2 regions of the Cryobacterium sp. Hh11 genome follow, and region 2 is predicted to be linked to the other one. Evidence: riboswitches for the same ligand, from Rfam matches in the RefSeq annotation. Region 2 holds a riboswitch; the other holds the start of a gene.
What was found. A riboswitch is a leader RNA that binds a small molecule or an ion and turns the genes downstream of it on or off. The one in region 2 is predicted to bind thiamine pyrophosphate.
Positions count from the first base shown of each region.

Region 1: it holds a riboswitch for thiamine pyrophosphate, as region 2 does, so the genes downstream of both, E3T46_RS10705 (bifunctional hydroxymethylpyrimidine kinase/phosphomethylpyrimidine kinase) here and E3T46_RS16525 (YkoF family thiamine/hydroxymethylpyrimidine-binding protein) in region 2, are expected to answer to the same signal.

Region 1 covers NZ_SOHF01000022.1:8,665-12,062, reverse strand. The annotation lists gene E3T46_RS10710 (dihydrolipoamide acetyltransferase family protein) at 1-1,270, shown strand, start outside; TPP riboswitch at 1,343-1,442, shown strand; gene E3T46_RS10705 (bifunctional hydroxymethylpyrimidine kinase/phosphomethylpyrimidine kinase) at 1,425-2,966, shown strand; gene thiE (thiamine phosphate synthase) at 3,001-3,398, opposite strand, start outside.
Region 2 covers NZ_SOHF01000037.1:102,512-105,909, reverse strand. The annotation lists gene E3T46_RS16530 (Gfo/Idh/MocA family oxidoreductase) at 1-760, shown strand, start outside; TPP riboswitch at 1,018-1,128, shown strand; gene E3T46_RS16525 (YkoF family thiamine/hydroxymethylpyrimidine-binding protein) at 1,146-1,784, shown strand; gene E3T46_RS16520 (ECF transporter S component) at 1,807-2,406, shown strand; gene E3T46_RS16515 (ATP-binding cassette domain-containing protein) at 2,399-3,398, shown strand, end outside.

The sequences.
Region 1 (3,398 bases), on a different contig from region 2:
CGTCGTGGCAAGCCTGTTCGGCGAGCCCGGCCAGGTCATTCATGCCGGGCAGGTGCTGCTGACCGTGACCGACGCGACTGCTGACGCTGCAGCCGGTGTTGTCGGCGTTCCGGTCGCCGCGGCGACCGTCGTGGCGGTCGAAGGCTCCGGAGCCGTTCTGGTCGGCTACGGCACGACCGAAAGCACCCGGCCGGCGCGCAAGGTGGCCGCCGGGCGGTTCGGCACCCCGCGGGCAGCGGATGCCCCGGCACCGGCTGCACCGGCTGCATCGACGCCGCCCGTCGCTGTTGCGCTGGCCGAGCGCCCCGCCGAGGTGGCGGCATCCGTTTCTCCGACCATCGATTCGTCCAGCACGGTCGACCCGATCCGCCGCTCCCCCGTCGTGTCTCCGATCGTGCGCCGGCTGGCGCGCGAGAACGGGTTCGACGCGAGCACGCTGGCCGGGAGCGGGCACGACGGTCTGGTGCTGCGCAGCGACGTCGAGGAACACATTCGCGCGCTCACCGCTCCGGCCGTGGCTGTCGATGTGGCAGCCGATGTCGACGTTGCGACGCCGCCCAGCGCTGTCGACGCGGCGAGTGCGGATATTCGCATTCCCATCACCGGCCTGCGCAAGGTTGTGTCACAGCGGCTGACCACGTCGCGTCGGGAGATTCCCGAGGCGACGATCTGGCTCGACGTCGACGCGACCGCCCTGTTCGCCGCGCGAAACCAGCTGCTCGCGGCGACGGGTGAGCGGTTCAGCGTGACGGCGCTCATCGCGCGCTTCGTAGTGGCCGGGCTGCGCCGGTATCCGGTGCTCAATTCCTCGGTCGACACCGCGAGCCAGGAGATTCTCCAGTACGGAGCCATCAACCTCGGCATTGCGGCGCAGACCTCACGCGGGCTGATGGTTCCCGTCATCCACCGTGCCCACGCGATGAGTACGCGACAGCTGCGCGATGCCCTCGCCGCGCTGGTGGCGCAATCGCCCGACGGCACCTTCTCGCCGAGCGCGCTGACCGGGGGAACCTTCACCCTCAACAACTTCGGATCGCTCGGCGTCGACGGTTCGGCCGCGATCATCAACCATCCCGAAGCGGCCATTCTCGGCATTGGGCGCATGATCGAGCGGCCGTGGGTGGTCGAACACGCACTCGCGGTTCGCACCGTCGTAGAACTCTCCATGGTGTTCGACCATCGGGTCTGCGACGGCGGCACCGCCGCCGGGTTTCTCACCTATGTGGCCGGCTGCATTGAAAACCCGGTGAGCCTGCTCGCCGACCTGTGAGCTCGGGGCGTGTCCTGAACGCCCACGATTCTGGCATCGGTAGCTGAGTGACGTTTGTTGGCGTATAGGCTGCTGAGTGACACGGGGTGCTCCGCACAATGCGCGAGCTGAGATGAATACCCGTTGAACCTGTCTAGTTAGCACTAGCGAAGGAATGTCACGGATGACTGATCAGACCTCGAGTATCACGCCGCGCACCACGCCTCGGATTCTCAGTATCGCCGGCACCGACCCGACCGGCGGTGCCGGCATCCACGCCGATTTGAAAAGCATCGCGGCCAACGGCGGGTATGGCATGGCAGTAGTAACAGCCCTGGTCGCGCAGAACACACGCGGGGTGCGCTCGGTGCACACCCCGCCGGTCGCGTTTCTGCGCCAGCAATTGAACGCAGTGAGCGATGACGTGACCATCGATGCCGTGAAGATCGGTATGCTCGCCGAAATCGACGTGATTCACGAGGTGCGTTCCTGGCTCAATGCCCACCGTCCTCCGCTCGTCGTGCTCGACCCGGTGATGGTGGCAACGAGTGGCCACCGGCTGCTCGAACCCCAAGCGGAGCAGGCGCTGCGTGATCTGATCCCCCTCGCCGATCTCGTCACACCCAACGTTCCCGAGCTGGCCGTTCTGCTCGCAGAACCCCCAGCGGAAAACTGGGCTGCGGCCATCGAGCAGGGCAAACGACTATCCGCCCAGACCGGAGTAACCGTGTTGGTGAAGGGGGGTCATTTCGACGAAACCCTCTGCCCTGACGCCCTGGTCAACACCCACGGGCTGCTGGCACAGAGCGTTGTCGAGTTTGCTTCGCCGCGTATCGCCACCAAGAATACCCACGGCACCGGATGCTCGCTCTCCTCGGCAATGGCCACGGTACAGGCGCGAACCGGGGACTGGGCTGCGTCTCTGGCCGAGGTCAAAGACTGGCTTCAGGATGCTCTGATCCATGCTGACGACCTCGAGGTCGGTCAGGGCCATGGCCCGATCCATCACTTTCATCGGCTGTTCGCAGGCGCGTCGGCCGAGTCGGCCACACCAGCTGATTCGGTGAAGTTCAGTGCGACACTGTGGCGCGATGTCGAGCTGATTCGCACGCAGATCTTCGATCTGCCGTTCATTACGGATCTCGGTACTGGGGTTCTGGCCGAGCGAGATTTTGCGTATTACCTCGCTCAGGACGCGCTCTACCTCGCCACTTACTCGCGCGTTCTTGCGCGCGCCAGTGAGATCGCGCCGAGCATGCACGCACAGCGGTTTCTGGCCGATTCGGCACGACGGTGCCGCGACGTTGAGTTGGAACTGCACAGAAACTGGCTGGGGCAACGGGACGTGTCGTCCGAGGCCGGACCGGTAACGGCTGGCTACCTGGATCACTTGCTCGGGCTCGCTGAGGGCGGAAACTATGCGGTGCTTCTGGCGGCGCTGTTGCCCTGTTTTTGGCTCTATGCGGATGTCGGTGAGCGGCTGCACACCGACTTTCTGGCGCGCACCGAGACAGCAGTACATCCATATGCCGCGTGGCTCCAGACCTATGCCGATGAAGAATTCGCCGCGGCCACGAGGGAAGTCATCGCGCTCACCGACGACGCTGCGGCCACGGCCTCTGACGCGCAACGCTCGGCGATGCGCCAGGCGTTTGCCACCTCGTCACGGTTCGAGCTCGATTTCTTCGACGCCCCTCGGCAATCTGTGTTGGCCTGAGATGACCACGCCAAACTCGGTACTGTGTGCGGTATCAGCCCAGCGCGGGCAGGCTGGCCAGAAGTCGCTGCGCGGCATCCGTCGGGTCGTTGGCGTCGGTGATCGCGCGCACCACAACCACTCCAGTTGCGCCAGCGTCGACGACCTGGTTGATGTTGCTGAGGTCGATGCCACCGATGGCAAACCATGGCAGCTCGCTGTCGGTGGCTGCGCTGCGGGCGGCCGCGTAACGCAGAAGTTGCGTTCCGACCGCCGCTCGACCGGGTTTTGTCGGTGTGGCCCAGACTGGGCCGACGCAAAAATAGTTGAGATCGTTCGCGGCCAGGGCTGCATCCACGTGTTCGGTGCTGTGTGTGGACAGGCCGATCACAGCGGCCGGGCCGAGCAGGGTGCGAGCGGAGGCCACCGGCAGGTCTGTCTGGCCTACATGAA
Region 2 (3,398 bases):
CAACCTGCACTCCGAAAATGCAACGCTCGCGCTCGAACACGGCAAACACATCCTCGTCGAGAAGTCGTTTACTCTCACGGAAGCCCAGGCTTCCACCGTCGTCGAACTCGGCCTGCAAATGGGCCTCGTCGTGGTCGAGGCCATGTGGACGCGGTTCCTCCCGCACATGGCACACGTGCGCAACTTGATCGCGGCGGGCCGCCTCGGGGAGATCCGTTCCCTCCACGCCGACCACACGCAGAACCTTCCTCGTGAAGACACTCACCGCATCAACAACCCCTATCTAGCCGGCGGCGCGCTCCTGGACCTCGGTATCTACCCCGTTTCCTTCGCGCACGATATCCTTGGTGCCCCCGTCGACATCGACGCTCACGCAACGTTCACCCGATCAGGAGTTGACGCGTCGGTCGCGACGATCCTCACGCACGAGAACGGCGCGATGTCGACATCGTTCTCATCACTCGAGACGCGAGGCCCCAACCGAGCCACGATCCTTGGCACCGAGGGCCGCATCGAAATCGCGGACACCTGGTACGCACCAACCACGGTGTCGCTTTATGACGCAAGGAATTCACTTGTCGACGTCTATGACCAAGCAGTATCCGGACGTGGCATGCAGTTTCAAGCAGCCGAAGTGGAACGCGTCATCCGAGACGGCAATCACGGTAGCCCCCTGATCACTCCCGAGGAATCGGTGACGGTCATGCGCACAATGGATGCCATCCGGGCAAAGATCGGTCTACGGTATCCGAACGAATAACACTGTCGTGCACAAATCGTGCCCGGAGCGTGATCGCCGCAAGCATCCTCATCATCGAGGGCTAGCGACACGGCGGGGCACAGTACGCCCTCGCCGACCGGCACAGGTGTCGTCACACACATTGCCGCCCTGGCCCTGGTCGATCAGGCGCTGGAACAATTGCTGCACGTGCTGCCCAATTTCCAGTGGTGTGTCGGTGGCGGCTGCAGGGCGCCAGCCTCGGCGACCTCGGCCCCGCCGGGCATGCCATACTTTCGTTGTATCAACACGGGAGTCCGATTAATCGGGCTGAGAGGAAGCTGCAGAGGCTTCGACCGTCGAACCTGATCTGGATCATGCCAGCGCAGGGAGGCTGACTCGTCTTTCCCGTGCCCCCACGAAAGAAATGGGCACGATCATTCCAGAAACCCCCTTCACAGCCACACCGGCGGAATTCGGCATTGGCGCGCGCCTCACCCTCGCCGTCATGCGCGACGACTACGCCGCCGTCATTCTCGACGCGCTCCAGCAGGCAGATTCGACCGGGATCGCACTTCAAACCGGCGTCGTCAGCACCTACCTGTCCGGCGCCGAACCCGACCTGCTGCGCTACGTCAGCCAGGTCGTCGCCGGCGCGAGCCGCAGCGGAGCCCATGTCACGGCAACCGTGCAATTCTCCCGAGGATGCCCTGGCGAAGTCACCTGCACGCTGCCGCCCACCGGCGGGCTGTTCGCCGAGGTCGTGAACCTCACGCCCACCGGCGTACACGCTGTCGCAGAATGGGCACTGTATCCACTGGATGACGGCACCGGTTCTGCTTCCGCCGATCACATGCGCGACATCTACGCCGCGATCGAGAGCGCCAAGGCCTCCGGGCTCACGGTACACAGCGAGCACTTCGTCACCCGGCTCGAGGGCGACCTCGCCCTCGTGTTGCAGGTCATCGCCGCCGGCTGGATCGTGGCCGGCCGAACGGTGCAGCACGTGGCGACGCACGCGACCCTGTCCCTCAACAGCCCGAGCCTGAACTCCCATGCGTCCTGACGCCGACCAGAAGGAAACGGCCATGCCCACAGCATCCGCCAAGAAAAGGCACTGGAGCCTCAAAGACCTCGTGCTTGTCGTCGTGCTCGGTGTCGTGTTCGGCTTTCTTTACTGGATATTCGTGCAGGCCTGGACCGCCCTGTCGATCGCGATGGGTCCGGCCGGCGACCTCGCGCAGCACTTTCTGCTCGGCTCCTGGCTGCTCGTCGCCCCGATCGCGATCGCCATCGTGCGACGGCCGTTCGCCGGCATCTTTGCGGAGGTTATCGCGTCGGTGATCGAGGTCGTCTTTCTCGGCTCTATGGTCGGGCCGCTGCTCTTCGTCGCCGCCGCCATTCAAGGCGCGGGCAGCGAGATTCCGTTCGCCCTCACTCGCTACCGCAACTACAGCTGGCTGACCTACGCACTTTCGGGGCTGCTCGGCGCCGGGCTGGTGTTCTTCTACTCGGCATTTCGCTCCGGCTGGTACGGCCAGGAGATCTTTCTGCTGCGCCTCGCTATTCAGCTGATCTCCGGCGTGATTCTCGGCGGGCTGCTGGCCAAACTCATCGTCGATGCCCTCGACAAAACCGGCGTCGTCGACAACTTCGCGATCGGCCGCGATCGCCTCGCCCGTGCCTGAGACCGACATCCTGACACTGCAGGACGTGTCGGTGCGATTCCCGCGTCGGCCCGAGGCCGTGCTCAGCGACGTGTCGGTGCGCCTCGCGCCGGGCGAGCAGCTCATCGTGTTCGGCGCCTCCGGTTCGGGCAAATCCACCCTGTTGCAGACCATCACCGGCGTCATTCCGCATTCGGTCGTAGCCTCGCTCGGCGGCAGTGTGCGCATGGGAGGGACGCTCAGCATCGAAACCTCCGTCGTCGAGCTGTCCCGGCTCGTCGGCGTGGTCGCGCAGGACCCCGCATCGTCGGTCTGCCTGCCCGACGTCGAACAGGAGCTTGCCCTGCCGCTCGAAAACCGCGGTGTCGACCCGGCACTTATCTCGGCGCGCATCGATCGCGCGCTTGACGCTGTTCAGGCACGGATGCTGCGACACCGGTCGACCGGGCAGCTGTCCGGCGGCGAAGGCCAGCGCGTGGCCCTCGCCGCCACCCTCATCGCCGAACCGGCCGTGCTCCTGCTGGACGAACCCACCTCGATGCTCGACGCGGCGGGCCTGGGCGCCGTGCGCCGCGCCATCCGTTCGGCCGTCGACACCTACCGGCCGGCCGTCGTGCTGGTCGAACACCGCATCGACGAGTTCACGGGCACGGCGGGAATCGCCGGGCTGCCGCCACGCGCACTCGTGCTCGGCGAGGCCGGAACCGTCATTGCCGATGGCCCCACGGTCGACGTGCTCGCCCAGCATGGGCGCTCGCTCAATCAAAACGGATGCTGGCTTCCGCTCGAAACCGAATTGCTCGCCGTGACCGGGTGCGCCGGCGGGCTCGGCGAAGCGGGCGTGCGCGCCGGCCTCCGGTCACTCGGCGAGCCGGCCGGAGCCTTGGGGCGACGGCAGGACTTCGGCCGGATCGTTCTGACCGCCACGGATGTGGTCATTGATCGCGGGGTTGGCGCGCCGAACGGGACCGCCACACCGGTTCTCGCCGGCGTCAGCCTCGATCTGCGGGGCG